2 regions of the Clostridium kluyveri DSM 555 genome follow, and region 2 is predicted to be linked to the other one. Evidence: predicted binding sites of a transcription regulator. Region 2 holds the regulator's gene; the other holds the start of a gene.

Region 1 (15,679 bases), 460 kb from region 2:
CTTATCCCATACTTCGTCTATTATAGTTTTTTCAGGATCTAAATCAGATTGTTCCTGATCATAATACCCTATTATGATATTTTTACCTAATTTACAAATCCCTGTATTGGATTCTATTTGTCCCATGATTATTTTAAAGAGAGTGGTTTTACCACAGCCATTTTTACCTACAATTGCTGTTTTATCCCCTTTTTTTACTTGGAAATTTACGTTCTGGAATAATAATTTCTCATTAAATCCTTTACTTAAGTTTTCCACATAGAGTACATCATTACCGCTATTTATCTCAGTTTTAAATATTATATTTTTAATTTTTATATCTTTATCTGGAGGAGGCAGCCTATCCATTTTATCCAACATTTTTTGACGGCTTTCTGCTGCTCTTATGCTTTTTTCTCTATTAAAGGATCTGTATTTTTCTATAATTTCTTCCTGCTTTTTTATTTCCATCTGTTGTATGTTATACGCTTTTAATTGAGTCTCGTAGTTCTTTTTTTTAAGCTTCAAAGAGTTAGTATAATTTCCATTGTAAAAATTTATATGACCATTTATAAGCTCCATAGTTGACTGTGTTATAGTATCTAAAAAATATCTGTCATGGGATATTATAATTATGGTTCCTTTATAAGATTTTAAATAGTCTTCAAGCCATTCTATAGCTTCTAAATCCAAGTGATTAGTAGGCTCATCTAGTAAAAGTATATCCGGTTTTGTTAAAAGCAATTTACAAAGGGCAACTCTTGTCTTCTTACCTCCACTTATTATGCTTATAGGATCATGAAATTCATTCATGGAAAAACCTAGTCCTGTTAAAATTTTATTTATTTCTGCTTTATAGGTGTATCCTCCTCTATTTTTATAAAGTTCTGAATAGGTAGTATAATCGTTAATCAATTTGTTTCTATAGTCTTCATCTTTGGAATCGTAGGGCTCATTCATTAAAGTTTCTAATTTATTTAATTTATTCTCTAAGTCAGTTATGGCTTGAAATACGGTGAGCATTTCATCGTATATGGTATTTGAAGAATCAAGTGATAAATGCTGGGTCAAATAGCCTATTGTTTTAGTCTTATCTATAAACATATCTCCACTATCTGGAGCTATATTATTAGTTAAAATTTCAAACAGGGTAGACTTTCCAGCTCCATTTGGACCTATTAGTGCTACACGATCTTCTTCGTTTATATTGAAAGTTATATTTTCTAATATGACATCTATTCCATAACTCTTATGAATATTTTTACAGCTTAAAATAATCATAGCAATAACACCTTCCTCAATTTAATATTTTACTATGTAAAATGATTTTTTTATAGATTTTATTTAAAATATAGAGAGTATTTATTGATATAATAGAAATCATTGATATAATAGATGTAATATAAATATTATAAAGATTGAAAAACCTTAATAAAAAATATAAAATAATAAAAAATAGGAGATTAACATATGTTATAATTGAGATAATACTATATAGGAATAAAATTGAATTATGAACTTATAGTATAATTTATTTTGATATATAAATTTTAGTATATAATTAAAACATATAGTTATGGATATGAGGTGCGGTATGGATAAGAAAAAAGATATATCAATGTCTGTTATAAAGAGACTGCCTAAATATCATAGATATTTAGGCAACTTAATGAGAAATGATGTAGATAGGATATCTTCAAAGGAGTTAAGCGAAAAAATAGGATTTACAGCTTCACAAATAAGACAGGATTTAAATTGCTTTGGAGATTTTGGTCAACAAGGATATGGGTATAATGTAAGTGAATTATACAGCCAAATGTGCAATATACTTGGACTTACGAAAGTATATAGAACAGTTATAATAGGCGCAGGGAATATAGGGCAAGCTATATCTAATTACATCGGTTTTGAAAAATTAGGTTTTGAATTAAGAGCTATATTTGATATAAATCCAAAGCTCATAGGTATCAGTATTAGAGATATTGAAATAAGGGATATAGATTATTTGGGTGATTACCTAAGAGAAAATGTTATAGATATAGGTATAATATGTGTTCCTAGTAATAATGGTCAAAAGGTTTGTAATATTTTGGTTAAAAATGGAGTAAAAGGTATATGGAATTTTGCTCCGGTGGATCTTATTGTACCAGAGGATGTAAAAGTAGAAAATGTTCATTTAAGTGACAGTTTATTGACCTTGAGTTGTCTCCTGAATGATATAGAATGATCCTTAAAGTTATATATTTTTATCGTAAATGCTAAAATGAAATATTAAATAAAATTTATTTAATATTTTATATTAATTTATATTGAAATATATAAGGTTAAGGTATATAATAATAAATGAAGTGAAAACTTCAATTATTTTTAAGTGTATTTGTGATATTATTAACAATACTTTGTTAATGTTACTTTTAAAAGGTTTAGGAGGGAGGAGTAATATGGAATTTAAAAATATCATTCTTGAAAAGGATGGAAATGTGGCTTCAATAACGTTGAATAGACCTAAGGCATTAAATGCATTAAATGCAGCAACTTTAAAAGAGATAGATGCCGCAATAAACGACATTGCTGAAGATGATAACGTATATGCTGTGATAATTACTGGGTCAGGTAAAGCTTTTGTAGCAGGAGCAGATATAGCTGAGATGAAAGATCTTACTGCAGTTGAGGGAAGAAAGTTTTCAGTTCTTGGCAATAAAATATTTAGAAAATTAGAAAATTTAGAAAAACCAGTTATAGCAGCTATAAATGGATTTGCACTGGGTGGTGGCTGTGAATTGTCATTGTCTTGCGATATAAGAATAGCTTCATCAAAGGCTAAGTTTGGTCAACCAGAGGTTGGTCTTGGAATTACTCCAGGGTTTGGAGGTACTCAAAGACTTGCAAGAGCAATAGGCGTTGGTATGGCTAAGGAACTTATATATACCGGAAAAGTAATTAATGCTGAAGAGGCATTAAGAATAGGTTTGGTAAATAAAGTAGTTGAGCCAGATAAATTATTGGAAGAAGCTAAAGCTTTAGTAGATGCTATTATTGTTAATGCACCTATAGCTGTTAGAATGTGTAAGGCTGCTATAAATCAAGGACTTCAGTGTGATATAGATACAGGTGTAGCTTATGAAGCAGAAGTATTTGGGGAATGTTTTGCTACAGAAGATAGAGTAGAAGGAATGACAGCATTTGTAGAAAAAAGAGACAAGGCTTTTAAAAATAAGTAATTTAATATTATTATAAATCAGATAAATAACTTAATTTAAGATTATAAATTAATAACTCACGTTTAAATTGTGATCTTTATTTTGATTAAAGGTTTACAAATAAAGGTTTACAAGAAATAATAAATAAAAGATATGTGCTATATTTAGTATGAAAACTATTTAGGAGGTAAAATAAATGGATTTTACATTAACAAACGAGCAAAAATTTGTAGAACAAATGGTAAGTGAATTTACTGAAAATGAAGTTAAACCTATAGCTGCTGAAATAGATGAAACAGAAAGGTTTCCTCTTGAGACAGTAGAAAAATTTGCTAAATACGGAATGATGGGTATGCCTTTTCCAGTTGAATACGGCGGCTCAGGTACAGATTATTTATCCTATATAATAGCAGTAGAAGGACTTGCAAAGAGTTGTACTTCATCATCAACTATATTGTCAGCACATACTTCACTTTGTGCAGCACCTATTTATGATTGGGGTACAGAAGAACAGAAACAAAAATACTTAGTTCCTCTTGCAAAGGGAGAAAAACTTGGAGCATTTGGTTTAACTGAACCTAATGCAGGTACTGATGCTGCTGGACAGCAGACAACAGCTGTTTTAGAAGGGGATCATTATGTATTAAATGGACAAAAAATATTTATTACAAATGGTGCATATGCAGATACTTTTGTAATATTTGCAATGACAGACAGAAGCAAGGGTACAAGAGGAATAACAGCATTTATAGTTGAAAAAGATTTCCCTGGTTTCTCCATAGGAAAATCTGAAGATAAGTTGGGAATTAGAGCTTCCTCAACTACAGAACTTATATTTGAGAATTGCATAGTTCCAAAAGAAAATATGTTAGGAAAAGAAGGAAAAGGATTTACTGTAGCAATGCATACTCTTGATGGAGGAAGAATTGGTATAGCAGCACAAGCGTTAGGTTTAGCAGAAGGCGCATTAGCTGAAGCACTTAATTATATGAAAGAAAGAAAACAATTTGGAAAAGCTCTTTACAAATTCCAGGGATTAGCATGGATGGTTGCAGAATTAGATACTAAAATAGAAGCTGTTAAACAACTTGTTTATAAAGCAGCAGTAAATAAACAAATGGGTCTTCCATATTCAGTGGAAGCTGCAAGAGCTAAATTAGCTGCGGCTACTGTAGCTATGGAAACAACTACTAAAGTTGTTCAAATCTTTGGTGGATATGGATTCACTAAGGATTATCCAGTAGAAAGAATGATGAGAGATGCTAAGATAACTGAAATATATGAAGGAACTTCACAAGTACAAAAGATGGTTATTTCAGCAAATTTATTTAAATAAATAGGAGGAGTTCATAATGAAAATAGTAGTTTGCTTAAAGCAAGTACCAGATACAACTGAAGTTAAAATAGATCCAAAAACAGGAACATTAATAAGAGAAGGCGTTCCATCAATAATAAACCCAGATGATAAAAATGCACTTGAAGAATCAATTGCTTTAAAAGAAAAAGTAGGGGGTACAGTTACAGTAGTAAGCATGGGGCCTCCACAGGCAGTGGATGCACTTAGAGAAGCTCTAGCTATGGGAGCTGATGAAGCAATATTAGTTTCAGACAGAGCTTTTGCAGGAGCAGATACTCAAGCTACTTCCTATGCATTAGCAGGAGCACTTAAAAATTTAGAATATGATTTAATATTTGCAGGAAGACAAGCTATAGATGGAGATACTGCACAGGTTGGACCTCAAATAGCAGAAAAATTAGGAATACCTCAGATAACATATGTAGAAAAAGTTGATGTAGATGGAGATACTTTAACAGTTCAAAGAGCTTGGGAAGATGGATATGAAGTAGCAAAAATTAAAACTCCATGCATGTTAACTGCTATAAAAGAGTTAAATCAACCAAGATATATGAACATGAAGAACATATTTGAAGTTTTCAAGAAAGAAGTTAAAATATGGAGTGCTGACGACTTAGATGTAGATAAAAATAAACTTGGTCTTAATGGTTCCTGCACAAAAGTTAAGAGATCACATACAAAAGAAGCAAAAGGAGCAGGAGAAATCGTTAATAAACCAATAAAAGAAGCAGTAGCATATTCAATTTCAAAATTAAGAGAAAAACATGTCATTTAATATATAGGAGGGGTTTAGAATGAACTTAGCAGAATACAAAGGCGTATGGGTATTTGCTGAACAAAGGGATGGAGAACTACAAAAAGTAGCACTTCAATTAGTTGGAAAAGGAAGAGAATTGGCAGACACTTTAGGAGTAGAATTAACTGCTGTATTACTTGGTAGTGAAGTAGATGATTTGGCAAAAGAATTAGTTGCATATGGAGCAGACAATGTTTTATACGCAGATAGTCCTCTTTTAAAACATTATACTACAGATGGATACACTAAAGTAATAGATGAACTTATAAAAGAAAGAAAACCAGAAATATTACTTATAGGAGCTACATTTATCGGAAGAGACTTAGGACCAAGAGTTGCAGGTAGAGTTTTTACAGGTCTTACAGCAGACTGTACAGGACTTGATATAGATGAGGCAACAAAAAATTTGATGATGACAAGACCTGCATTTGGTGGAAACTTAATGGCAACTATAGCTTGCGAAAAAACAAGACCTCAAATGTCAACAGTAAGACCAGGAGTTTTTAATGCGCTTCCAAGAGATGCTTCAAGAACTGGAAAAATAGAAAAAATAGCTGCAAATGTTGCAAAAGATGACATCAGAATTGAAGTGCTTGAAGTAGTTAAATCTGCTGGCGATACAATAGATATTTCAGAAGCAGATGTAATTGTATCAGGTGGAAGAGGACTTGGTGGTCCAGATGGATTCAAAGTTCTTAAAGAATTAGCAGATTTATTAGGTGGAACTATAGGTGGATCCCGTGCAACTATAGATGCTGGCTGGATAGATAAGAGCTATCAGGTTGGACAAACTGGTAAAACAGTAAGACCAGGTCTTTATATTGCATGCGGAATATCAGGTCAAATACAACATTTAGCTGGTATGCAGGATAGTGGATTTATCGTAGCTATCAATAAAGATGAAAACGCTCCAATGATGCAAGTAGCGGATCTTGCAATTGTAGGAGATTTATATAAGGTTGTTCCAGAATTTGTAGAACAAGTTAAAGCTTTAAATCTTTAATTGATTTTATAAATATTTATAATCTATAAATAGTATTTCTATGTGTTAGAAACCTCCCCTGCAGTATCAATATAGTATTGCAGTGGAGGAAACTATATGAATAAATGCTTTTATTTTAAGCATACTAATTTTAATTTATTACTAAAATTCAATCATATTAAATTTTTAAGGAGGAGTGACATATATGAGTATTAAAAGTGTAGCGGTTTTAGGTAGTGGAACTATGTCTCGTGGAATTGTGCAGGCTTTTGCAGAAGCAGGTATAGATGTAATTATCCGTGGAAGAACTGAAGGTAGTATTGGAAAAGGTCTAGCAGCAGTAAAGAAAGCTTATGATAAAAAAGTATCAAAGGGGAAAATTTCCCAGGAAGATGCTGATAAAATAGTTGGAAGAGTAAGTACAACAACTGAACTTGAAAAATTGGCTGATTGTGATCTTATAATAGAAGCAGCATCAGAGGATATGAATATAAAGAAAGACTATTTTGGAAAATTAGAAGAAATATGCAAGCCTGAAACAATTTTTGCTACTAATACTTCTTCATTATCTATAACTGAAGTAGCAACAGCTACAAAGAGACCAGATAAATTCATAGGAATGCATTTCTTTAATCCAGCAAATGTTATGAAATTAGTTGAAATCATAAGAGGTATGAATACTTCACAAGAAACTTTTGATATTATAAAAGAAGCTTCCATTAAAATAGGAAAAACTCCTGTAGAAGTTGCAGAAGCTCCAGGATTTGTTGTAAACAAGATATTAGTACCAATGATCAATGAAGCAGTAGGAATTTTGGCAGAAGGAATAGCTTCAGCAGAAGATATCGATACAGCTATGAAATTAGGCGCTAATCACCCAATGGGTCCTTTAGCATTAGGAGATCTTATTGGACTTGATGTAGTTCTTGCAGTTATGGATGTACTTTATAGTGAAACTGGAGATTCAAAATATAGAGCTCATACATTACTTAGAAAATATGTAAGAGCAGGATGGCTTGGAAGAAAATCAGGAAAAGGATTCTTCGCTTATTAAAATTATGTGATTTAGATAGATTTAAATGTATTTTAAGTAATATTTAAATTATAATAATTAAAAAGAATTTTGGGCTAATTAATGATTAGTCTAAAATCTTTTTTTAATTATATAGTTTTTTATAGTAGTGAAATTATTTTGGTAGTATGATATAATATAATAAAGGGCTTATGTTTGAAATTAGATTTAAGTCTTAAAGTTAAACGTTTTATAATAGTTATTAGTTTTTTCAGATGGGGTGAATGGAATGTATAAAATTGTAGACAAACAAGCTCTTGCACCTAAGATATATTCAATGGATATAGAGGCGCCAAGAGTAGCTAAGTCCTGTCTTCCAGGGCAATTCATTATAGTTATAATAGATGATAAGGGTGAAAGAGTACCTCTTACCATTTGTGACTATGATGCAGAAAAAGGAACAGTAAAGATAGTATTTCAAACAATGGGTGCATCAACACAAAAATTGGCGAAATATGAAAAAGGAGATTCTATTAGAGATTTCGTAGGGCCTTTGGGAATGCATTCAGAATTTCTGGACGAGGATTTAGAAGAACTTAAGAAAAAGAATATTATATTTGTAGCAGGAGGAGTAGGAACAGCTCCAGTTTATCCGCAGGTGAAATGGTTAAGTGAGCACGGAGTAAAAGCTGATGCTATAGTAGGTTGTAAATCTAAGGACCATTTACTTTTGGAAGAAGAAATGAAGGCTGTAACAGATAACCTATATATAGCTACTGATGACGGAAGCTATGGATATAAAGGATTTGTTTCAGACAAACTTAAGGAACTTCTAGATGATAAAAAAGGTAAAAAATATGATTGTGTAGTTGCTATAGGGCCAATGATTATGATGAAGTTTTTATGCAAACTCACAAAAGAATATGATTTAAAAACTATAGTAAGCTTAAATCCAATAATGGTAGATGGAACTGGTATGTGCGGAGCTTGTAGGGTTACAGTAGGTGGAGAAGTTAAGTTTGGATGTGTAGACGGACCGGAATTTGACGGACATTTGGTTGATTTTGATGAAGCTATGAGAAGACAAGCTATGTATAAGACCGAAGAAGGAAAGAAAATTCTCCAAGCAGAAGAAGGAGACACCCATCATGCTAAGGGATGTAATTGCGGAGGTGACAAATAATGGCTGTAGATAGAATGAAAAGAGTACCAATAACAGAACAGGATCCAAAAGTTAGGGCAACTAATTTTGATGAAGTATGTCTTGGATATACTGAAGAAGAAGCAGTACAAGAAGCATCAAGATGTTTAAATTGTAAAAAACCAGGATGTGTTTCAAAATGTCCTGTTTCAATAAGCATACCACAGTTTATTGAACAAATTAAAAATAAAGATTTTGAAGCAGCAGCTAAAGTTATAGCAAAATCCAGTGCGCTTCCTGCAGTCTGTGGAAGAGTATGTCCACAGGAAAGTCAATGTGAATCAAAATGTGTACTTGGAATAAAAGGAGAAGCTATTGCAATAGGAAAACTTGAGAGATTTGTAGCTGACTGGTCAAGAGAAAATGATATAGACCTTTCAGATAAAGAAGCACCAAAGGGTAAAAAAGTAGCGGTTATAGGAAGTGGCCCTTCAGGACTTACCTGTGCAGGGGATTTGGCAAAACTTGGATACGATGTTACTATATTTGAAGCACTTCATGAAGCAGGCGGAGTTTTGGTTTATGGAATTCCAGAATTTAGACTTCCAAAAGATACTGTAGTAAAGCATGAAGTAGAAAACGTAAAAAAATTAGGTGTTAAGATAGAAACAAATGTAATAATAGGAAGAACTATTACTATAGACGAACTTGTAAAAAATGAAAAATTTGATGCTGTATTCATAGGCTCCGGTGCAGGACTTCCAATGTTTATGAATATACCAGGAGAAAATTTAAATGGTGTATTTTCAGCTAACGAGTTCTTGACTAGAAGTAATCTCATGAAGGCATTTAAAGATGATTATGCTACACCAATAAAAGTTGGTAAGAAAGTTGCAGTAATAGGCGGAGGAAACGTTGCTATGGATGCAGCTAGAACGGCATTGAGATTGGGAGCAGAATCATATATAGTATATAGAAGATCAGCAGAAGAAGTTCCAGCAAGGGCAGAAGAAGTTCACCATGCTAAAGAAGAAGGAGTACAATTCCATCTTTTAACTAACCCTATAGAAATATTAGGTGATGAAAAGGGTTGGGTTAAAGGTATGCGTTGTATAAAGATGGAACTTGGAGAACCAGATGCATCTGGAAGAAGAAGACCAGTTCCAATAAAGGGTTCAGAATTTGAATTAGAGGTAGATACAGTAATAATGTCCCTTGGAACATCACCAAATCCATTAATAGCATCTACAACAAAAGGACTTGAAATGAATAAACGTAAGTGTTTAATAGCAGAAGAAGAAACTGGACTAACTACAAGAGAAGGAGTATATGCAGGAGGAGACTCAGTAACTGGAGCTGCTACTGTTATACTTGCTATGGGAGCAGGTAAAAAAGCTGCAAAAGCTATAGATGAGTACTTAAGCAAGAAATAATCTATTTTCTAGAAAAGCTGTATTAGGTTAATGACCTAATACAGCTTTTTATATTGGCAGTGTAATGAAATAATATTGATTGCCTTTATCTTGTTCTGGATTATTATATAAAATTCATTTCAATTTAAGAATCATTTAATGAAATCATAAGATAGTTAGTGTATAATGATATTAAAAATTTGTAAGGAGTAATTATATGGATTTTAATTATATAGAAAATTTACAAAATGGAGTTATATTAAAAGATGTAAGAAATTTTGAGTTACCCCATATATTTGATTGTGGGCAATGCTTTAGATGGAATAGAGAGAAAAATGGGAATTACATAGGAACAGCTTTTGGAAAAGTTATAGAAGTAGAAAAAAAAGAAGATGATGTATTCATATATAATACCTGTGAAAAAGACTTTAAAGAAATATGGTGTGAGTATTTTGATCTATACCGGGATTATGGGGAAATAAAGCACATATTAGGTAAAGATCCTATTTTAAAAAAAGCTGTAGGGTTTGGAGGGGGTATTAGACTTTTAAAACAGGAACCTTTCGAATTAATTGTTTCTTTTATAATATCTGCTAACAACAGAATTCCCATGATAAAGAAAGCTATAGAGAATATAAGTAAAAGATGGGGTGAAACTTTAGAGTTTAAAGATAGGGTTTATTATGCCTTTCCTAAATTAGATAGACTGAAAGAAGCTACATTAGAGGAAATGGAAGCCTGTGGAACAGGTTTCAGAGCAAAATATATTGTAGATACCATATCGAAAATTTATAATAATGGAACAAAATCTGGAGAAAGTTATCATGAGGAGTATGATATTGATTGGATTAGGATGCAGGAAGATGAAGCCTGCCATAAAGAATTACAGAAGTTTATGGGCATAGGCCCTAAGGTAGCAGACTGTATTATGTTGTTTTCCATGCAAAAATATTCTGCATTTCCTGTAGATGTGTGGGTTAAAAGAGCTATGAATCATTTTTATCTGGCACCGGATGTATCTTTAAAAAAAATAAGAGATTTTGGAGTAGATAAATTTGGAAAATTATCAGGATTTGCCCAGCAGTATCTATTTTATTATGCTAGAGAAAATAATATAAAAATTTAGCTAGTAAAAATAACTTTTACAAATAAGTATTTTATATTGGGTTAAAATATACTAAAGTAAGTTTTTAATTCAGGATAATGAATTGAACATAGTCATATTAAAATATAAGATGGATCAGGGGATAAATTATATGTTAAAACATGTTGAAAAAAATTCAAAATATTATAAATTTTATTTTACACTGCTCATTGTATTTTCCATATTTATTATTTTAGCCTATACATATTATCATGAATATATATACTTGTTTACAGAACCTGCTAAACTAAAAAGTTTAGTAATGTCTTATGGCAAATATAGTGTATTGGCATTTATAAGTATTCAAATTTTGCAGGTGGTAGCTTTTTTTATACCAGGAGAGATTATTCAAATTGCAGGAGGATATATATATGGAGCATTTTGGGGGAGTTTAGTATCTATTATAGGCATAATCATAGGCAATATAATTGCCTATGGTATATCTAGGCGCTGTGGAAGACCCTTTGTAAATAGAATAATATCCAATAAAAATTTAACGTTTTTTCAGAAAATATTAGATTTAGGCAGTATAAATACCATAGTATTTATACTATATTTAATTCCTGGAATACCCAAAGATATTTTGGCCTATATATGTGGTATATCTAAAATTAGATTTAAAAATTTTATAATTTGCTCACTATTAGGAAGATTACCGGCAATAGTATTATCTGCTTATTTTGGAGCAGAAATATATTCTGGTAATAAAATAATAATTGTGAGTATAGTTGTGATAGCTGTATTCTTATTTATTGTAGGAATTTTTAAGGGAGAAAAAATATTAATGAAATTTTTAAAAAATAAAGCATCTCAAAGTAATGAACAACTTTAGTATTCTAATCTATGTTCTCTTCCAGTAGAATATTATCATTATTTCAATTTTTATATATGGTTATTTCCCAAGTTAAATTATATCAATTTTGTATATATGTAATTACAATTGGAAAATACTAATAATATATAACGCATGTGAAATTATTAGTAATAAGGTGAAATAAGGATATAATCAAAGTATAACCTATATTTTTTGCCATAAATAGTTGAATAAGTGCAAAATTTAAATTTGAAAATATAAATGCTATTCATTATTATAATAATTGTATTAGCACTCATAATTAATGAGTGCTAACAATAAAGCTAAAAATAATTTAAAATAAATTCAAAGTATTTTTAAGGAGGGGTTTAGATGAAAATTAGACCACTTGGAGACAGAGTTGTAATTAAAAAAATTGAGGCAGAGGAAACTACAAAAAGTGGTATCGTTTTGCCGGGAAGTGCTAAGGAGAAACCGCAAGAAGCAGAAATTGTGGCAGTAGGACCTGGTGGAGTGATAGATGGAAAAGAAATTAAAATGGAAGTTAAAGTAGGGGATAGGGTATTGTTCTCTAAATATGCTGGAAATGAAGTAAAAATAGATGGAGTGGAATACACTATTCTAAGACAGGATGACATACTTGCTATAATTGAGTAGTAAATTAAAGTATGATATTAAAAACAAATAACTATTTATATAACGGAAGTTGTAAGGAGGGTTTTTTATGGCAAAAAGTATTTTATTCAGTGAAGATGCTAGAAAAAAAATGCAAGAAGGCGTGGACAAATTAGCTAATACAGTAAAAGTTACTCTTGGACCTAAGGGAAGAAATGTAGTACTCGATAAGAAATTTGGTTCTCCACTTATAACAAATGATGGAGTTACAATAGCAAAGGAAATAGAACTTGAGGAACCTTATGAAAATATGGGAGCGCAGCTTGTAAAGGAAGTTGCTACAAAAACTAATGATGTAGCAGGAGATGGAACAACTACAGCTACATTACTTGCCCAGGCTATAATAAGAGAAGGATTAAAAAATGTTACAGCTGGAGCAAATCCTATGCTTATAAGACAGGGTATAAAAATAGCAGTAGATAAGGCTGTGGAAGAAATAAAGAAGGTTTCAAGGACTGTAAATGGTAAAGAAGATATAGCAAGGATTGCGGCTATATCAGCTTCTGATGAAGAAATAGGTAAATTAATAGCTGATGCTATGGAAAAAGTGGGCAATGAAGGAGTTATAACTGTTGAAGAGTCAAAGACCATGGGGACAGAATTAGATGTAGTTGAAGGTATGGAATTTGACAGAGGTTATTTAAGTGCATATATGGTAACTGATACGGAAAAGATGGAAGCTGTATTAGATGATCCTTATATTTTAATCACAGATAAAAAAATATCCACTATTCAGGATATACTTCCATTGCTGGAGAAGATGGTACAACAGGGTAAAAAATTACTTATAATAGCTGAAGATGTTGAAGGAGAAGCACTTACAACTTTAGTTGTTAATAAATTAAGGGGAACATTTACTTGCGTGGCAGTAAAGGCACCAGGTTTTGGTGATAGAAGAAAGGAAATGCTCCAGGACATAGCAATACTTACTGATGGTAAGGTAATATCGGAAGAACTAGGAAGAGACTTAAAGGAAGTTTCATTAGAGGATCTTGGAAGAGCAGAATCAGTAAAAATTGATAAAGAAAACACTACCATAGTAAATGGAAGAGGGGATAAAAAATCTATACAAGATAGAGTATCCCAGATTAAAGCACAGATAGAAGAAACTACTTCCGAATTCGATAAGGAAAAGTTACAGGAAAGACTTGCAAAACTTTCAGGTGGAGTAGCTGTAATAAAAGTTGGAGCAGCAACAGAAACTGAATTGAAAGAAAAGAAAATGAGAATAGAAGATGCCCTTGCAGCTACAAAGGCTGGTGTTGAAGAGGGTATGGGACCAGGAGGAGGAACTGCATATGTAAATGCAATCCCAGAGGTTTCAAAACTTACTTCAGATGTGGCTGACGTAAAAGTTGGTATAGATATAATAACAAAGGCATTAGAAGAACCAGTTAGACAGATAGCAGCTAACGCAGGAGTGGAAGGTTCCGTAATAATTGAAAAAGTTAAAAACAGTGAACCAGGCGTAGGATATGATGTGTTAACTGATAAGTATGTAAATATGATAGACAATGGAATTGTTGATCCTACTAAAGTAACAAGATCTGCACTTCAAAATGCAGCATCTGTAGCAGCTACATTCTTAACTACAGAGGCAGCAGTGGTAGATATACCAGACAAGAATAATGCTGCAGGATTGCCAGGAGCACCAGGAATGGGCGGAATGGACGGAATGTATTAAAAATATGTATAACTTAAAACAAATATTGACCCGATATCTATTTAGATATCGGGTTAGTTTTTTGTTTTAAGAATATTATAAATTCACGTTGACAAAAACTAAAAAATTGAATAAAATAGTGTAAATAGTTAATAAGATAGAGAGAAATATATTAAAATTCGTAAAAAATTAAATAAGTTCTTTATTCAATTCATATATCCTGAATATGGTAGGGAAATGTCTGCAGGAAACCATAAATTTCTGAATGTTATTGGAATTATTATGGTAAAGTCATATTAATTTTCTTTAAGTGAATTTAATATGTTTTTTTTATTACGTTATATTTTAAGAATATTTTATAAAATAATTTAGAATTGGAGTGATTTTAAGTGGCAAAGATTTTAAAAGAAGCATATACTTTTGACGATGTGCTTTTAGTACCAAATAAATCTGAAGTTTTACCTGGAGAAGTTCTATTAAATACTAACTTAACTAAAGATATAAAATTAAATATACCTCTTATCAGTGCTAGTATGGACACGGTTACGGATTCAAAAATGGCTATTGCTATGGCAAGAGAAGGCGGCCTTGGAATAATACATAAAAATATGTCTATAGAACACCAGGCCATGGAAGTGGACAAAGTAAAAAGGCAGGAAAATGGTGTAATTACAGATCCATTTTATCTTTCACCGGATAATAGTATAAATGACGCATTAGCACTTATGAGCAAATATAGAATATCGGGTATTCCAATTACCGTAAATTATAAATTGGTAGGTATAATTACAAACAGAGATATAATCTTTGAAACAGATTATGATAGAAAGATATCAGAAGTTATGACCTGTAAAAATCTTATAACAGCTCCGGAAAACACTACTATTGAAGAAGCAAAGGAAATACTGAAGACTCATAAAATAGAAAAACTTCCACTAGTAGATGGCAACAATAATTTAAGAGGGCTTATAACTATAAAGGATATAGAAAAAGTAAAAAAATTTCCTAATGGAGCAAAGGATGTAAAAGGAAGACTTTTATGCGGTGCTGCGGTAGGAGTAACTAAGGATATGCTGGACAGAGTAAATGCTTTAGTTAAAGTGGGGGTAGATGTAATAACCGTAGATACATCCCATGGGCATTCACAGGGAGTATTGGATGCAGTTAAAATCATAAAAGAAAAATATCCTGATATACAAATCATTGCAGGAAATGTTGCAACTGCAGAAGCTACTAAAGATCTAATTAAAGCGGGTGCAGATGCAGTTAAAGTAGGAATAGGACCTGGTTCTATATGTACTACGAGAATAATATCAGGAGTAGGAGTACCACAGCTTACTGCAGTAATGGATTGTGTAGAAGAAGCTGATAAATATGGCGTTCCAATTATTGCAGATGGAGGAATAAAATATTCAGGAGATATAGTAAAAGCATTGGCAGCAGGAGCAAAGGTAGTTATGATGGGATCTATGTTTGCAGGTTGTGAGGAAGCTCCTGGTGAGAC
Region 2 (15,679 bases):
TAACAGATGAAGATATAAAAGCTATAAAAGATTGGAATATTAATATGTCCAATGAATGCCTGTATGTGGTAGGATTCGCCTATAGAAATTTCAATTATGAACCTAGTGTTAAAGAGAATATTGAAAGTAATTTGGTATTTGTAGGATTAATTGGCTTTGATAATATGTTAAAAGAAAATGCAGTGGAGTCTATTAAAAAATCAGTAGCTCTTTCTATTAGACCCATTATAATTACAGAAGATAATAAGCTTACATCACTAGCCATAGGAAAAAAACTGAAGATTGTATCTAGGCTTCACCAAATATTATCTGGAGTGGAAATAGATAATATGACAGAGAGTGAATTTAAACGTATCGGAGAAAAAGTAAATATTTTCTGCAGGGTAAATTCCAAGCATAAGGTACAGATAGTAAAGGCATTAAAGAGTTATGGATATGTAACTGCAATAACAGGGTGGAAGCTTACTGATTTACCTGCTCTTAAAATATCTAATGTTGGGATAACTAATACAAAAAGCAAAATAGTAAAGAGATTATGTGATATATTTACTGATAATATAGATTTTATGAATATTTTAGGTACTATAGAGGATTCAAGAAAGATAATGAAAGTATTTAAAAAAATAATTGTCTATATTATAAGCTGCAATTTTGCACTTTTAATATTTTTAATGGGAAGTTTTTTATTTGATTTTCATATTGTAAATAATATTATTATAGAATCTTTTTGGTTTAATAGCATACTTATGTTTTTATCTATTTTAGCCCTTATATACCAGTATAAAGAGGAAGAAGGAGACTATACGTACTATTCTATTGATAAAAGTATAGTTATAGATAATTTTACATTTATCATAACTGGCGGATTTCTAATGGGAATTGTGGCCTTTATAGGTTTTTATGTAGGTAATCTGTACAAAGTTCAATTTGATCTTTTAACTTCTCTCTGGATTTTAAATACCTGTGCAGTAATATTTACTTATAGCTTTTCCAATAAAAAGTTTTTTCAAAATAAGGTATCTAACTTAATTATAATTATAAGTTTGCTTATTCAATTTGCAGCAGTGTCAATTATAAGTAATTTTATGATTTTATCTAATAGTATTTATTTAAAAATATTTTTAATATGTATTTTAATATGGGTTATTTTCTGTGTATTTTATAAATTTCAAAGAGAAGAATTTGTTTAGCCTGTTATTTTTAGGATAAAATAATAACAGGAGGTGGTTTTTTGTATAGTAAATATAGTATAAAAAAGCCACTGGTGTTTTATTCCATTTCATTGGCGGCGGGTTGTATATCCGCCATAACATTTCTGGATAACATTTTTATAGCAGCGGTGCTCGCTGTTTCTTTTTTTATTATGGTATTATTGACTTTAGAAACTAAATTTTGTATTTTAAATATGTTGTTTTTTATTTTTGGAGTAGTATCTTTTAATGTATATTTTTATGTAGATATTAAAGAAGCTACTGAAATTAGAGTAGTGGAAAAGAAAGATTACTATTTTATAGGAGATTTCAAGGGGAGAAAAATTGTATTGAACGGGAAAGTGAATCTACTTCAAGAGGGACAAAAAATAGAGGCACAGGGGAGTTTCAAGAGAAATGCTTATATAGACAGGGGTATAGTTGGAAACTATACTTTAGAACAATATAAGGTGTGTGGAAATGATGTAATATATGATATTTATGAATTTAAAAGGAATATATATGAAAAATTTAAAGAGGCAATAGGGGAAAGCAGAGCAGCTATGGTTATGTCACTTTGTTATGGAGAAACTGATTACATGAGTGAAGATCAAATGGAAGATTTTCAAAAGCTTGGAATAATTCACGCTGTAAGTGTATCAGGATTTCATATGGTCATAATATATAAAACACTGGAATTTATATTTGGTCTTAAAGTGGCTGTGGGTATATCCATTTTATACGTAATTTTTACAGGCATGGGTGCTGCTACTATGAGATCCTTCATAATGATATTAATATTTAAACTATCCAAAATATTTTTAAAAGAATATGACAGCATATCTTCTTTGAGCTTATCAGCTTTGATCTTAATGGCTGTAAAACCTTATTATATAGTAAATATTGGATTTGGACTTTCTTTTTTAGCAACTCTTGGAATAATATTATATAATGAAAAAATCTATAGAAAGTTGTTTAAGCTGCCGTCTAAAATTGCCAGTAATATAAGTCTTAGTCTAAGTTCTCAAATATTTTCCATGCCTTATATAGCTTTTACAATTAAAAACTTTAGTTTAGGATTTATAATGGGAAATTTATTCCTCATTCCTTTATTTTCGGCCATAGTAATTTTAGGAAATTCAGCATTGTGTTTGTACTTTATTAAACCTGTATTTAAAGTCATTTCCTGGACTATAAATTTTATTTTTATTTTGGAAGAAGCTTTTAACGAAATCATTTTAAAGTTCTGCCCTGATATAATTTACTTTAAATATATAGATGGAGTAATTATAATTATAACCTATATAAGTTTTCTTATGTATAGATATGGACATAAAAGTTTTAAATATATCCCTGCAATTTGCGCAGTGTTAGTTTTCTTTCAAAGTTATAATTTTTTCCCTACCATAACTTTTATGAATAATAATAATGGGGAAGCTGTAATTATAAGAAAGGGTTTTAATAAGGTTTTTATATGTAATTACGATTATATTAATACTCGCTGGATAAGTGACATAAAGGATAATGAACAAATAGAAAAAATAGTGACCAATCCTGAAAAAAATTTTATATGTAGACTAGATAAACATATATATTTGAAAGTATATGATAATTTAGATACCTCTATGAAAATTAAATTTTATGATGAGGATAAAGAATTCAATTTTTTATTGACTAAGTATTATAAAGACCATATAGAAGTTTTTAGAAAAGATAATTGTATATATATACCTAAAATAAAATTGACTAATAAATATATTAATGAAAGTTATAAAAAATATTCATTAAATGATGAAGAAAGTGTGGAGTATGGTATAATACTAAATAGACTTTTTAGAATCAAATAATATTTAATTCTATTTAAATAAAATGGAAGTGATTATAAGTGATAGATGTATTTACTTTTGAGAAAAATTTGAAAAAGGCACAGATAGAAAATTGTTATTTGTTTTGTGGAATAGATGAATTTATTATAAAAGAAAATATAAGAAAATTAGTTCAGAAAAGTATAAAAACTGATTTTGCAGATTTTAACTATATAAAATTTGATGGAAGTTCCCTTGAAAGTTTTGATCCTGTAATAAATGCCTGTGAAACGTTACCCTTTATGAGTGATAAGAAGGTGGTACTTGTATATAGGGCTGCTTTTATAGGTGATGAACAAAATGGTAAGAGTAAACTTTCTTATGAATTTAATAGTATACAAAATTATTTAAAAAATGTACCGGAGCATTGTATTTTAATATTATACTATTTATTTAAGAATAAAAGAGATAAAATAAGTAAAAAGATATATGGGCTAGATAAGTACTTATGTATAGTAAGAACTGATAAAGTGAAAGGGTACCAACTGGAAAATAAGGTTCAAGAGTTTTTTGACGAAAGAGTGAAAAATATAAAAAAAGTAGATCTTAGAATATTTTGCAGTCTTATGAATGATAACAATTTGAATATGATAGAAAATGAAGTTGAAAAGTTGTGTTGTTATACTTATGGAAGAGATATAGAAAGAGAAGATATTAAGAAAGTATTTTTAAAAAGCAGTGAAGAGGATATATTTGATTTGGTAAATGCCATATCCAATAAAAAAATAAAAGATGCACTTCACATATTAAATGAACTTATCTATGGTGGTGCCAAAATAAGCTACATCTTGTCCATGATAGAAAGACAGTTTAATATTTTATTGAAAATAAAATTATATTTGGAATATGGAAGCACCAAAAAAGAGGCTATGGAAAAATTAAATATTAAATCAGAATATGGATACAGTGTTATGTTAAGCCAGAGTAAAAAGTTTACTTTGAACCAACTAAAAAGAGCTGTAGAAATGTGTTTAAATACAGAAGAAAAGTTAAAGAGTCTATCTACAGATGAAAGGATTGAAATGGAACTTTTAATAATAAATACTACAGCATAATAAATAACCGGCAAGTACCGGTTTATTTATTATGCTGTCAATTTATTTAATTTCAAAGCTAATTTAGACTTATTTCTAGACGCCTTATTTTTATGAATTACACCTTTTGATGCGGCCATATCCAAAGCTTTTACAGTTGCAGTAAAGCTAACTTTAGCTTCTTCTACATTTCCACTTTCAACTGCAGCTAAAAATTTCTTTATAGTAGTTTTTAATGAAGACTTTATAATCTTATTTCTAAGTGTCTTGGTTTTTATAACCTTTATTCTCTTCTTTGCAGACTTTATGTTTGCCATGCTTTCACCCCCTTATTAATTATTAGATCTCAACAGCCTTGGGGAAATTTACCAATGAGTTCATTATATTTAACAAATGCTATTATAACATTAAATTTTAACCACTTCAAGGGGGAATTTAATAGCTTTAATTTATCTGAAAGCTGTAATTGCTAATACCAATTCAAGAATTACTTAATATATTCTAGACCTTGTATAAGAGTATATTGCAGGAGAAAATAAGCAATAATAATGTATATGTAGAAAAGGAGTAAAATTAAATTTTAATGTTAATTTGTAAATGGAGAGTGGTACATAGATGTTTAATATAAGAACTGATTTAGCAGTAGAAGCTAAAGAGATCTGTGAAAAAAGAATGGGCAGTAAAATTCCAGGAGTAGAGATAGAGGAAAAGATGGAGGAGGATATAAAAGTAACCTATGTGAAGATAGTGGAAGATGTGGGAGAAAAGTTTATGGGGAAACCTAAAGGCTCCTATATAACTATAGATATGCCGGAATTTACCCACTATGATGGAGAAATGAGAGATAAGGTAAGTGTGGTAATGGGAAAAGTATTATCAGGAATGATAAATATAGAGGGAAGTATGACAGCTATGGTGGTTGGACTTGGGAATTGGAATATAACTCCAGATGCATTAGGGCCTAAAACAGCCTCCAAATTAATGGTAACCAGGCACTTAAAGGAATTAGTACCGGATAAAATAGATGAAGGGATAAGACCGGTATGTGTTATTTCACCGGGAGTCCTAGGTATTACCGGTATTGAAACAGGTGAAATCATAAAAGGGGTTGTAGATAAGATAAAACCTAATATTATAGTGTGTATAGATGCTCTGGCTTCTAGAAAAATGGATAGGGTAAATACTACAATACAGATAGGCAATACAGGAATATCTCCAGGCTCTGGAATAGGCAATAAAAGAATGGAACTAAGTGAGAAAACTTTAGGGATCCCTGTAATAGCTATAGGAGTACCTACAGTAGTAGATGCAGCTACCATGGCAAATGATACTATCGATTTAGTTCTAGATGAAATGATAAATCAGAGTGAAAAAGGAAAGGAATTCTACAAGGTATTAAAATCTATAGATAAAGATGAAAAGCAAAAAATGATAAAAGAAATACTGGAACCTTATGGGGAAAATATTATGGTGACACCTAAAGATGTAGATTTAGTTATAGATTCAATTTCAAAAATTATTGCCAATGGAATAAATATAGCGCTGCAGCCGGCTCTAGATTTAAATGATATAAATACTTTTTTAAATTAAATTTTAAAATCATATTAAGTGGAAGGAGTAGGTACATTCCTTGCATTAATTAAGTAATAAATTTAATATACCTCTCATATAAATTAACAGTAATATGTTTACGGGAGGGGGGAAAGCTGCTTTGAATAATTTAAGGCAGAAAAAATTGAATTACAGAAGAAACAGTTTTAAAAATAAATCTAAGTTAGAAATATGTATGTTAACAGTGACAATAATACTAGTTATTATTTTACCTTGTATGGTAAAGGCTAATTCATATAGCAGTGATAAAAAAAGAAATATGTTTTATGTTCAAGTTTTAAATTACACCCTGTCCACTGTGAAAGCCACTTCTTTTTCAGAAGATGATATGGCAGAAAATACTTTTTCTATAAGGGATACAGCTTTAAAGATGATAGGATTAAATACCAGTGATGTGTTGTCGCTTTTGGGAAGAGAAATGGCTTTTTTGGATTTAGATAGTTCAAAGGATGTAAGTTTTAATGAATTTAATTTAGAAGATAAAGAAATTGAAAAAAGTAGTGATACATCAAGTTCCAACAGCCAGAATGATTTAAATTTAGAAAATAAAACTGTAACTTTATATGATTCAAGTCTTAAAAAAACTTTAGATACCAGCACACCGGAAGTACTTATATATCATACTCATACCACAGAAAGCTATAAACCAGGAGAGGCAAATAGTTTTGATAATACACAAAATGTTTGTGCTGTAGGAGACGTAATAGTTAATGAACTTCAAAATAATTATGGAATATCAGCAATAAATGACAAAACAGTCCATGATGCAGAAGCCTATACTCAAAGCTATGCCAGATCCTCTGTAACTTTAGATAATTATTTAAAAAAATATGGAGATTTTAAGCTTATAATAGATCTTCACAGGGATTCAGTAGAGGATAAAAAAGCAGTGACTGCTAGATTGAATGGAGAAAATGTAGCTAAATTTATGCTGGTAATGGCTAGAAAAAATCCTCACTTTGATAAAAATATGATTATGGCAAATAAAATAATAGAAACTTCTAATAATTTATTTCCAGGACTTGCAAAAGGTATCTGTTATTACAATTATGGAACTAGATATTTTAATCAGGATAGGAGTAACAATGCAGTACTTATGGAAATAGGAGCGGATATAAATACGTCTGATGAATCTAAGGCTACAGGTAAATATGTAGCTAGAATAATAGCAGAAATACTTAATAAGTAAAATTTGTATAAAATCTGTGAAAAGGATCATCCTTATAATGTAAACAATGTTTGTTATAGGGGTGATTTTTTTGAGTAAAAAAAGATTTATAACTGTAATGGTGATTTTTATCATGATAATCTTTTCAGGTTTTACAATTGTTAGTGCAAGGCTGCCTGAATTTATAAAAGATAATTCAAATTTTAAAATAAATTGTTCTATTTCACCTTTTGATTTCAGGGTAGACGTGGGAGAATATTCTTTGTGTATAAATAATAAAATAGGCTATAATTTCAAAAATGGTACAAAGAAACTTGTAAACTCAATAGGAGAAGAAATTCATTCTGGAATTTCCAGAGTTACAAATGGAACTGGACACATATTTGAAAACATAGAAGATAAATTTACTAAATAATAGACTTTTCACTATATATACGTTATGATATAATTTACTGTAGCTATCCATGTAGTTAGTAATATTGGAGGAAAATAGTATGCACACCGAAAGACAAAAACATATAAGAAATTTTTCTATAGTAGCTCATATAGATCATGGTAAATCTACCTTGGCAGATAGATTAATTGAAAAGACAGGAACACTTACTGAAAGAGAAATGAATTCTCAAGTACTTGATAATATGGAACTAGAAAAAGAGAGAGGTATAACTATAAAATCCCAAGCTATAAGGCTTATATATAAAAGGAAAGACGGAGGAGAATATGTGTTAAATCTTATAGATACACCTGGACATGTGGATTTTAATTATGAAGTTTCAAGGAGTCTTGCAGCTTGTGAAGGAGCAATCCTGGTGGTGGATGCTACCCAGGGAATTCAGGCTCAAACTCTGGCAAATTGCTATTTGGCAATGGAGCATGACCTGGAAATACTGCCTGTGATAAACAAAATAGATCTTCCAAGCGCCAGGGCTGAGGAAGTAAAAGAAGAAATAGAAGATATTATAGGAATAGAGGCTTCTGAAGCCCCTCTTGTTTCAGCAAAGACAGGCCTTAATATAGAACAGGTGCTAGAAGCAATAGTGGATAAAATACCATCTCCACAGGGAGATGAGAATGCACCTTTAAAAGCACTTATATTTGATTCAAATTATGACAGTTATAAGGGTGTAGTTTGTCATATAAGAGTAAAAGAAGGCAATATTAAGCCTGGAGATGAAATAAAGCTTATGGCCACTGGAAAGATATATGAAGTTACAGAGACAGGCATATTTGTTCCGAATTTTATGCCAAGAGCTGAATTAAGAGCGGGAGATGTAGGGTATTTTACTGCATCTATTAAAAATGTGAGAGATGCCCGGGTAGGTGATACTGTAACTGGAGCTAAGAATCAGGCAAAAGAGCCTTTAAAAGGATATAGACCTGTAATTTCTATGGTATACAGTGGTATATATCCTGTTGATGGAGCAAAATATGGAGAGTTAAAAGAAGCATTGGAAAAACTGCAGGTAAATGATGCAGCTTTAAATTTTGAGCCAGAAACCTCTGTGGCATTGGGCTTTGGATTTAGATGTGGATTTTTGGGGCTATTACATATGGATGTTATACAGGAAAGAGTAGAGCGAGAATTTAATTTGGACATAATAACTACAGCTCCATCTGTTATATATAAAATAGGAAAAACAGATGGTACAGTGGTAGAACTTACAAATCCTACAAACATGCCTCCTGTTTCAGAAATAAAGTATATGGAGGAACCTATAGTAAAAGCATCTATAATAACTCCTTCTGAATATGTAGGGGCAGTAATGGAACTTGCACAAAACCGCAGGGGGGTATTTCGGGATATGCAGTATATTGAAACTACAAGAGTATCCTTAAATTATGATATACCCTTAAATGAGATAATATATAATTTTTTTGATGTTCTAAAATCCAGAACTAGAGGATATGCATCCTTAGATTATGAGTTAAAAGGGTATAAGTCAGCTAAATTGGTGAGGCTTGATGTGCTTTTAAATGGAGATATGGTAGATGCATTATCTATGATTGTGCCTGAAGAAAGAGCCTATGATAGAGGAAGAGGCATAGCCGAGAAGCTGAAAGGCATAATTCCAAGACAGCTTTTTGAAATACCTATACAAGCTGCTGTGGGTGGAAAAGTTATAGCAAGAGAAACAGTTAAAGCTATGAGAAAAGATGTACTTGCAAAATGTTATGGAGGAGACATATCAAGAAAGAGAAAGTTACTTGAAAAACAAAAAGAGGGGAAAAAGAGAATGAGACAGGTAGGAACGGTAGAAATCCCACAGGAAGCATTTATGGCTATACTGAAAACTGAAGAATAAGAGGTTATGGTATGTATGATAATAAAGAAGTAAATTATAATAAGCCTCTATCTTTATATATACATATTCCATTTTGCAAGAAAAAGTGTTTCTATTGTGATTTTCCATCTTATAGTGGGAAAGAAAATGTTATGATGGATTATTCAAAAGTATTGGCTAAAGATATAGAAACTATGGGAAATAGGGAAATAGACACTATATTTATAGGTGGGGGAACTCCCACCTATTTATCTTTAGATGCATGGTATAATATAGATAAATCTATACAAAAATTGAATACTACTGAAGATTTAGAATTTACAGTAGAAGGAAATCCAGGCACATTTACAAAGGAAAAACTTATATTTCTAAGGAACATGGGAGTTAACAGATTAAGTATAGGTCTTCAGGCCTGGCAAAATGATATGCTTAAAAATTTAGGAAGAGTTCATACCTTAGAGGATTTCTTAGAAGGATATAAAATGGCAAGGAGTTTAGGATTTTCAAATATAAATGTAGATCTTATATTTGGACTTCCAGGACAAACTTTAGAAATATGGAGAGATTGCCTGGAAAATGTAGTTGAAATTTCACCGGAGCACATATCCTGTTATAGTCTTATTGTGGAAGAAGGGACACCTTTCTATAATCTATATGGGGAAAACAAATTAAATCTTCCCCCGGAAAAAGAAGAGAGGGCAATGTATGATTTTACATTGGAATTTCTCTTGAAAAAATGTTACAAGCAATATGAAATATCTAATTTTTGCAAAAAGGGTAATATGTGCAGGCATAATCTGGTATACTGGGATTTAAAACAGTATGTAGGTTGTGGTGCAGGTGCACATTCATATGCAGGGGGATATAGGTATAGAAACACAGAAAATATAGAACAATATATTTTGGAAGGTACTAGGGGAAATTTTTTAAAATTGGATAGGCATAAAAATTCTATTTATAATGATATGGAAGAGTTTATGTTTATGGGGCTTAGAAAAGTAAATGGGATTTCTATAAGTGACTTTAATAATAGATTTAGTAAAAATATTTATTCAGTATATGGAAATATAATAACTAAATATATAAATAATAAAATGTTAATATTAAGAGATGGTAGACTATACTTAAGCAGAAGAGGAATAGAGGTATCTAACAGTATAATGTGTGAATTTATATTTAACTAATACCAAGTGCATTAGATATCTTGAGAAAACATGAGAAAAAATCATGAATTTAGTTTTAAACCTGGTAAACTAAACTATTTACTTAAATAATATAATTTATATGATGTTGACAAAAAAAATCATGAGTGATATTTTTTAATCATGGTAATTAGCACTCAATGCTAGCGAGTGCTAATAAAGAGGTGATATTATGGAAATAGATGAGAGAAAGATAAGAATACTTCAGGCCATAGTGAATGATTATATAAATACGGCAGAGCCTGTAGGATCTAGAACCATAGCTAAAAAATATAATTTAGGTGTGAGTTCAGCTACTATACGAAATGAAATGTCTGATCTAGAAGAGATGGGATATTTGGAACAGCTTCACAGCTCTTCTGGAAGAATACCTTCCAATAAGGGCTATAGATTATATGTGGATGAACTAATGCAAATACCAAATTTAACTCCTGAAGAACTTTATATAATAAAAAGTCAGATAATAGATGCCACTTTATTTGAAGTTGATAAAATAATAAAGCAAGCTATTAATCTTTTGTCAGAATTGACAAAACTTACTTCCATAGTAAAGGCACCCTCCATTAAAAAAGGATATATAAAGCATATACAGCTGATAAATATTGAATCCAGTAAAAATATATTATTAGTGATTATAGTTGATAGTGGGATTATAAAAAACAATTTAATAAAGGTAGGCAAGGCCATCACAGATGATGTGCTTGCTAAACTTAGCAATATATTAAATGCCAGACTGAAAAATCTAACTGCAGAGCAGATAAACTTAAAAGTTATAAATGATTTAAGGATAGATTTAAAGGGTTATGAAGGTATATTTAATAATATAATATCTGCTTTATATGAAAGTTTAAACAGTGTAGATAATTCTCAAATATATATGCAGGGTACTACTAATATATTTAATTATCCAGAATATAAGGATATAGAAAAAGCAAAAGGATTTTTGTCTATGCTGGATAATAAAGATAAGGTAAGTGGATTATTAAATAGTGCTTCAAATATTTCAGTAAAGATAGGTGAAGAGAATTATATAGAGGGTGCAGAAAATTGTAGTGTTATATGTTCAGTTTATAGTCTCAATGGAAGACCTATAGGGGAAATTGGTGTAATAGGACCTACAAGGATGCCTTATTCAAAAGTTATATCAATATTAGAAAATGTAGTGAAGGAAATGAATTATATATTAAGTCATACTTATTCAGAGGAAAAGTAATTAATCTTTTGATTTCCAATAGGGTTTTAAACTGCCTAGCATAGTGGTGTAAACTAGTTGTTTAAGTGGTGATAAAATATTAGATTGGAGGAAATTTCTAAAATGTTAAGGGAAGAAGATAAAAATACATCGGATTTTCATGGTAATGTAGAGCAAGAGAAGGAAAATACGGACTTTAAGGGTAATGAGAATCTGGAAAATGATATGGATTTAGAAACAGAAATAGATGAAGAAGAGGATGAAGTGGAAAATGTAGAAGAGGATGAAGTTTCAGAGATAAATTTAGAAGAAGAATTGAAAAGTGAAAATATCAAATTGAAGTCTGAAAATGAAAAAATTCATAATGAATTTAAAACTCTGCAGGATAGACTATCAAGAACTGCGGCAGAATACGATAATTTCAGAAAAAGAACAGCTAAAGAGAAGGAAGCTATCTATTCTGATGCCTGCAAGGATATATTAAAGGAAATATTACCTGTTCTAGATAATCTTGAAAGAGCAGTGGAAGTAGAAGGGAATATAGATGACTTAAAAAAGGGTGTAGAAATGACAATCAAGCAATTTAAGACTGCATTCGAAAAATTAAATGTAGAGGAAATTTCTACAGAAGGTGAGTTTGATCCTAATATTCATAATGCAGTTATGCATATAGAAGATGATAAATATGATAAAAATTCTATTGTAGAGGTGTTTCAAAAAGGATATAAAAGGGAAGATAAAGTAATAAGGTATAGTATGGTTAAAGTGGCTAATTAAGTTTTCAATAGTATAAAGCTAAATTATATAAATAGGTATACAAGATAAATCTCAACTGAGTTAAATTTAGGAGGTAAATTAACATGTCAAAAGTAATAGGTATTGATTTAGGAACAACAAATTCTTGCGTTGCAGTTATGGAAGGTGGAGACCCGGTAGTAATAGCAAACTCAGAAGGTGCAAGAACAACTCCCTCTGTAGTATCTTTTCAGGCAAATGGAGAGAGATTAGTAGGGCAGGTTGCTAAAAGACAATCAATAACAAATCCTGATAAAACAATAATTTCAATAAAGAGGGAAATGGGAACAAATCATAAGGTTAATATAGATGGAAAACAATATACACCACAGGAGATATCTGCAATGGTGCTTCAGAAAATAAAAGCAGATGCAGAAGCTTATTTGGGGGAAACTGTCACACAGGCAGTTATAACAGTACCTGCATATTTTAATGACAGTCAGAGACAGGCAACTAAAGATGCAGGAAAAATCGCAGGACTTGAAGTACTTAGAATAATAAATGAACCTACAGCTGCAGCTCTTGCCTATGGAATGGATAAAATGGATACCAACCAGAAAATATTTGTATATGATTTAGGAGGAGGTACCTTTGATGTATCCATACTGGAGCTTGGAGACGGTGTATTTGAAGTTAAAGCCACAAATGGAGATACCCATTTGGGAGGAGATGATTTTGATAAAAAGATAATAGACTATATAGCAGATACTTTTAAAGCTGATAATGGAATAGATTTAAAAAATGATAAGATGGCACTTCAGAGATTAAAGGAAGCTGCAGAAAAAGCTAAAATTGAATTATCATCTTCAACTCAGACTAACATAAATTTACCATTTATTACAGCAGATGCTACAGGACCAAAGCATATAGATATGAGTTTAACAAGAGCAAAATTCAATGAACTTACACAGGATCTGGTTGACAGAACAATAGAGCCTATGAAAAAAGCATTAAATGATGCAGGACTTACAATAAATGATATAAATAAAGTTATATTGGTAGGTGGATCTACAAGAATACCGGCTGTTCAAGAAGCGGTTAAAAGTTTTACAGGTAAAGAACCATCTAAAGGGGTTAACCCTGATGAGTGTGTAGCTATGGGAGCAGCTATCCAGGCAGGAGTTTTAACTGGAGATGTAAAAGATGTATTGCTTCTTGATGTAACTCCACTTACTCTTGGAATTGAAACTTTAGGAGGAGTTGCTACTCCTTTAATTGAGAGAAATACTACAATACCTACTAAGAAGAGTCAAGTATTTTCAACTGCAGCAGATGGCCAGACTTCTGTGGAAATCCATGTAGTTCAAGGAGAAAGACAAATGGCTGCAGATAATAAGACTCTTGGAAGATTTACTCTGTCAGGTATAGCTCCAGCTCCAAGAGGAGTGCCACAAATTGAAGTTACTTTTGATATAGATGCAAATGGTATAGTGAATGTATCCGCTAAAGATAAGGGAACTGGCAAGGAAGCTAATATTACAATTACAGCATCTACAAACTTAAGTGATGATGAAATAGATAAGGCTGTAAAGGAAGCTGAAAAGTTTGAAGAGCAAGATAAGAAGAGAAAAGAATCCATAGAGATAAAGAATAATGCAGATCAGGTGGTATATCAGACAGAAAAGACTTTGAAAGATTTAGGAGATAAAGTTTCAAGTGAAGATAAAAAGGCTATAGAAGAAAAAGTTGAAGCTGTTAAGAAAGTAAAAGATGGAGATGATCTTGAAGCAATTAAAAAAGCCACAGAAGATTTAACACAGACTTTCTATGGAATTTCGTCAAAAATATATAGTCAGAATGCTGAGCCAGGGGCAGATGGAGGAGCAAACTCAGGAGCAAACCCAGGCGGAACAACAGGAAATACAGATACTAAAGATGACAATGTAGTTGACGCGGAGTATAAAGTAGATGATGATAAATAATATTTTCTCTTCACGATTATATAATAGATGTGTATAATAATAATAGTTAAGGGATGAGTTTTTAGCTCTTCCCTTAATTTAAGTAGAAATTGTAATTTATACTTTTGTTTTAGGTGGTGAAAAACACAAAAATGGCAAAAAAAGATTATTATGAAATTTTGGGACTGGATAAAGGAGCCAGTGATCAGGATATAAAAAAGGCTTTTAGAAAATTAGCATTAAAATACCACCCAGATAGAAATCCAAATGATAAGAAAGCAGAAGAGAAATTTAAAGAGATAAATGAGGCATATCAAGTACTTACAGATCCACAGAAAAAAGCTCAATATGATCAGTTTGGTACCACTGATTTTAATGGTGGAGGATTTCAAGGCGGTTTTGGAGGATTTGATTTTTCAGATCTGGGGGGATTTGGAGATATATTTGACTCCTTTTTTGGAGGCGGATTTTCTTCTGGAAGAAGAAAAAATGGACCAGAGAGAGGTTCTGATCTTGAATATACATTGAGTTTGACCTTTGAAGAGGCAGTTTTTGGTGTAGAAAAAGAGATATCTGTGACTAGAAATGAAAGATGTGAAACTTGTAATGGCACAGGGGCAAAGAAAGGAAGTCATCCTCATACCTGTGATAAATGCAATGGCACAGGACAGGTTAGACATCAAAGAAGTACTCCACTTGGAAATTTTGTTACCATGACTACTTGTGATAAATGTGGTGGCAGGGGTACTATAATAAAAAATCCATGTGAAGAATGTAGGGGTAAGGGCATAGTAAGAAAGCATAGAAAGATAAAAGTAAAAGTTCCTGCAGGAGTGGATACTGGTAATATAATACCTATAAGAGGACAAGGAGAACATGGTAAAAATGGAGGCCCTTCAGGAGATCTCTATATAAACTTAAGGGTTTCTCCCCACAGTAAGTTTAAAAGAAAGGGATTTGATATTTATCTAGATGCACATATCAGCTTTGGAAAAGCGGCACTTGGAACCAGTTTAAAGGTTCCATCCATAGATGGAGATGTTAAATATGAGATTCCACCTGGAACACAGCCGGGAACTGTGTTTAGATTAAAAGGAAAAGGTGTCCCTAAAGTTGACGGAAGAGGTAGGGGAGATCAATACGTTAATGTAATTGTAGATATACCTAAAAATTTAAATGAAAAACAAAAAGAAGCCCTCATGATGTTTATGGAAGCTAGTGGAGAAATTCAACCAAGAGATGTAGAAAAAAAATCATTTATCGATAAAATTTTCAAAAATGATTCCAAATAGAATTTTCAAAATTATAATAAGTAAATATACTGACAGTTTTCATATTATAACTGTCAGTATATTTGCTTATGTAGGAGGAAGCATATGAGTAAAGAATGGATAGAGGTCTCCATAATTGTAAGCAGTGAAGCAGTAGAGGCTGTTTCA

Evidence for each region. Region 2 encodes HrcA, which represses chaperone genes, less so after heat shock. Its sites were predicted from a motif close to TGTTAGCACTCNNNNNNNNNGAGTGCTAACA; they were not measured.
Region 1: groES (co-chaperone GroES) is a predicted target of HrcA. The motif match lies at 12,124-12,154, and genes of this name have one in related genera.

Annotation. Positions count from the first base shown of each region.
Region 1 is NC_009706.1:430,749-446,427, forward strand. It holds gene CKL_RS02235 (ABC-F family ATP-binding cassette domain-containing protein) at 1-1,260, opposite strand, end outside; gene CKL_RS02240 (redox-sensing transcriptional repressor Rex) at 1,574-2,206, shown strand; gene CKL_RS02245 (short-chain-enoyl-CoA hydratase) at 2,421-3,200, shown strand; gene CKL_RS02250 (acyl-CoA dehydrogenase) at 3,376-4,515, shown strand; gene CKL_RS02255 (electron transfer flavoprotein subunit beta/FixA family protein) at 4,532-5,311, shown strand; gene CKL_RS02260 (electron transfer flavoprotein subunit alpha/FixB family protein) at 5,331-6,335, shown strand; gene CKL_RS02265 (3-hydroxybutyryl-CoA dehydrogenase) at 6,559-7,368, shown strand; gene CKL_RS02270 (sulfide/dihydroorotate dehydrogenase-like FAD/NAD-binding protein) at 7,616-8,509, shown strand; gene gltA (NADPH-dependent glutamate synthase) at 8,509-9,900, shown strand; gene CKL_RS02280 (DNA-3-methyladenine glycosylase family protein) at 10,097-11,005, shown strand; gene CKL_RS02285 (TVP38/TMEM64 family protein) at 11,136-11,855, shown strand; gene groES (co-chaperone GroES) at 12,210-12,494, shown strand; gene groL (chaperonin GroEL) at 12,562-14,196, shown strand; gene guaB (IMP dehydrogenase) at 14,565-15,679, shown strand, end outside.
Region 2 is NC_009706.1:891,187-906,865, forward strand. It holds gene CKL_RS04370 (P-type ATPase actuator domain-containing protein) at 1-1,190, shown strand, start outside; gene CKL_RS04375 (ComEC/Rec2 family competence protein) at 1,232-3,037, shown strand; gene holA (DNA polymerase III subunit delta) at 3,076-4,110, shown strand; gene rpsT (30S ribosomal protein S20) at 4,140-4,406, opposite strand; gene gpr (GPR endopeptidase) at 4,705-5,679, shown strand; gene CKL_RS04395 (stage II sporulation protein P) at 5,825-6,889, shown strand; gene CKL_RS04400 (hypothetical protein) at 6,951-7,283, shown strand; gene lepA (translation elongation factor 4) at 7,363-9,171, shown strand; gene hemW (radical SAM family heme chaperone HemW) at 9,183-10,334, shown strand; gene hrcA (heat-inducible transcriptional repressor HrcA) at 10,525-11,565, shown strand; gene grpE (nucleotide exchange factor GrpE) at 11,668-12,321, shown strand; gene dnaK (molecular chaperone DnaK) at 12,405-14,261, shown strand; gene dnaJ (molecular chaperone DnaJ) at 14,393-15,532, shown strand; gene prmA (50S ribosomal protein L11 methyltransferase) at 15,617-15,679, shown strand, end outside.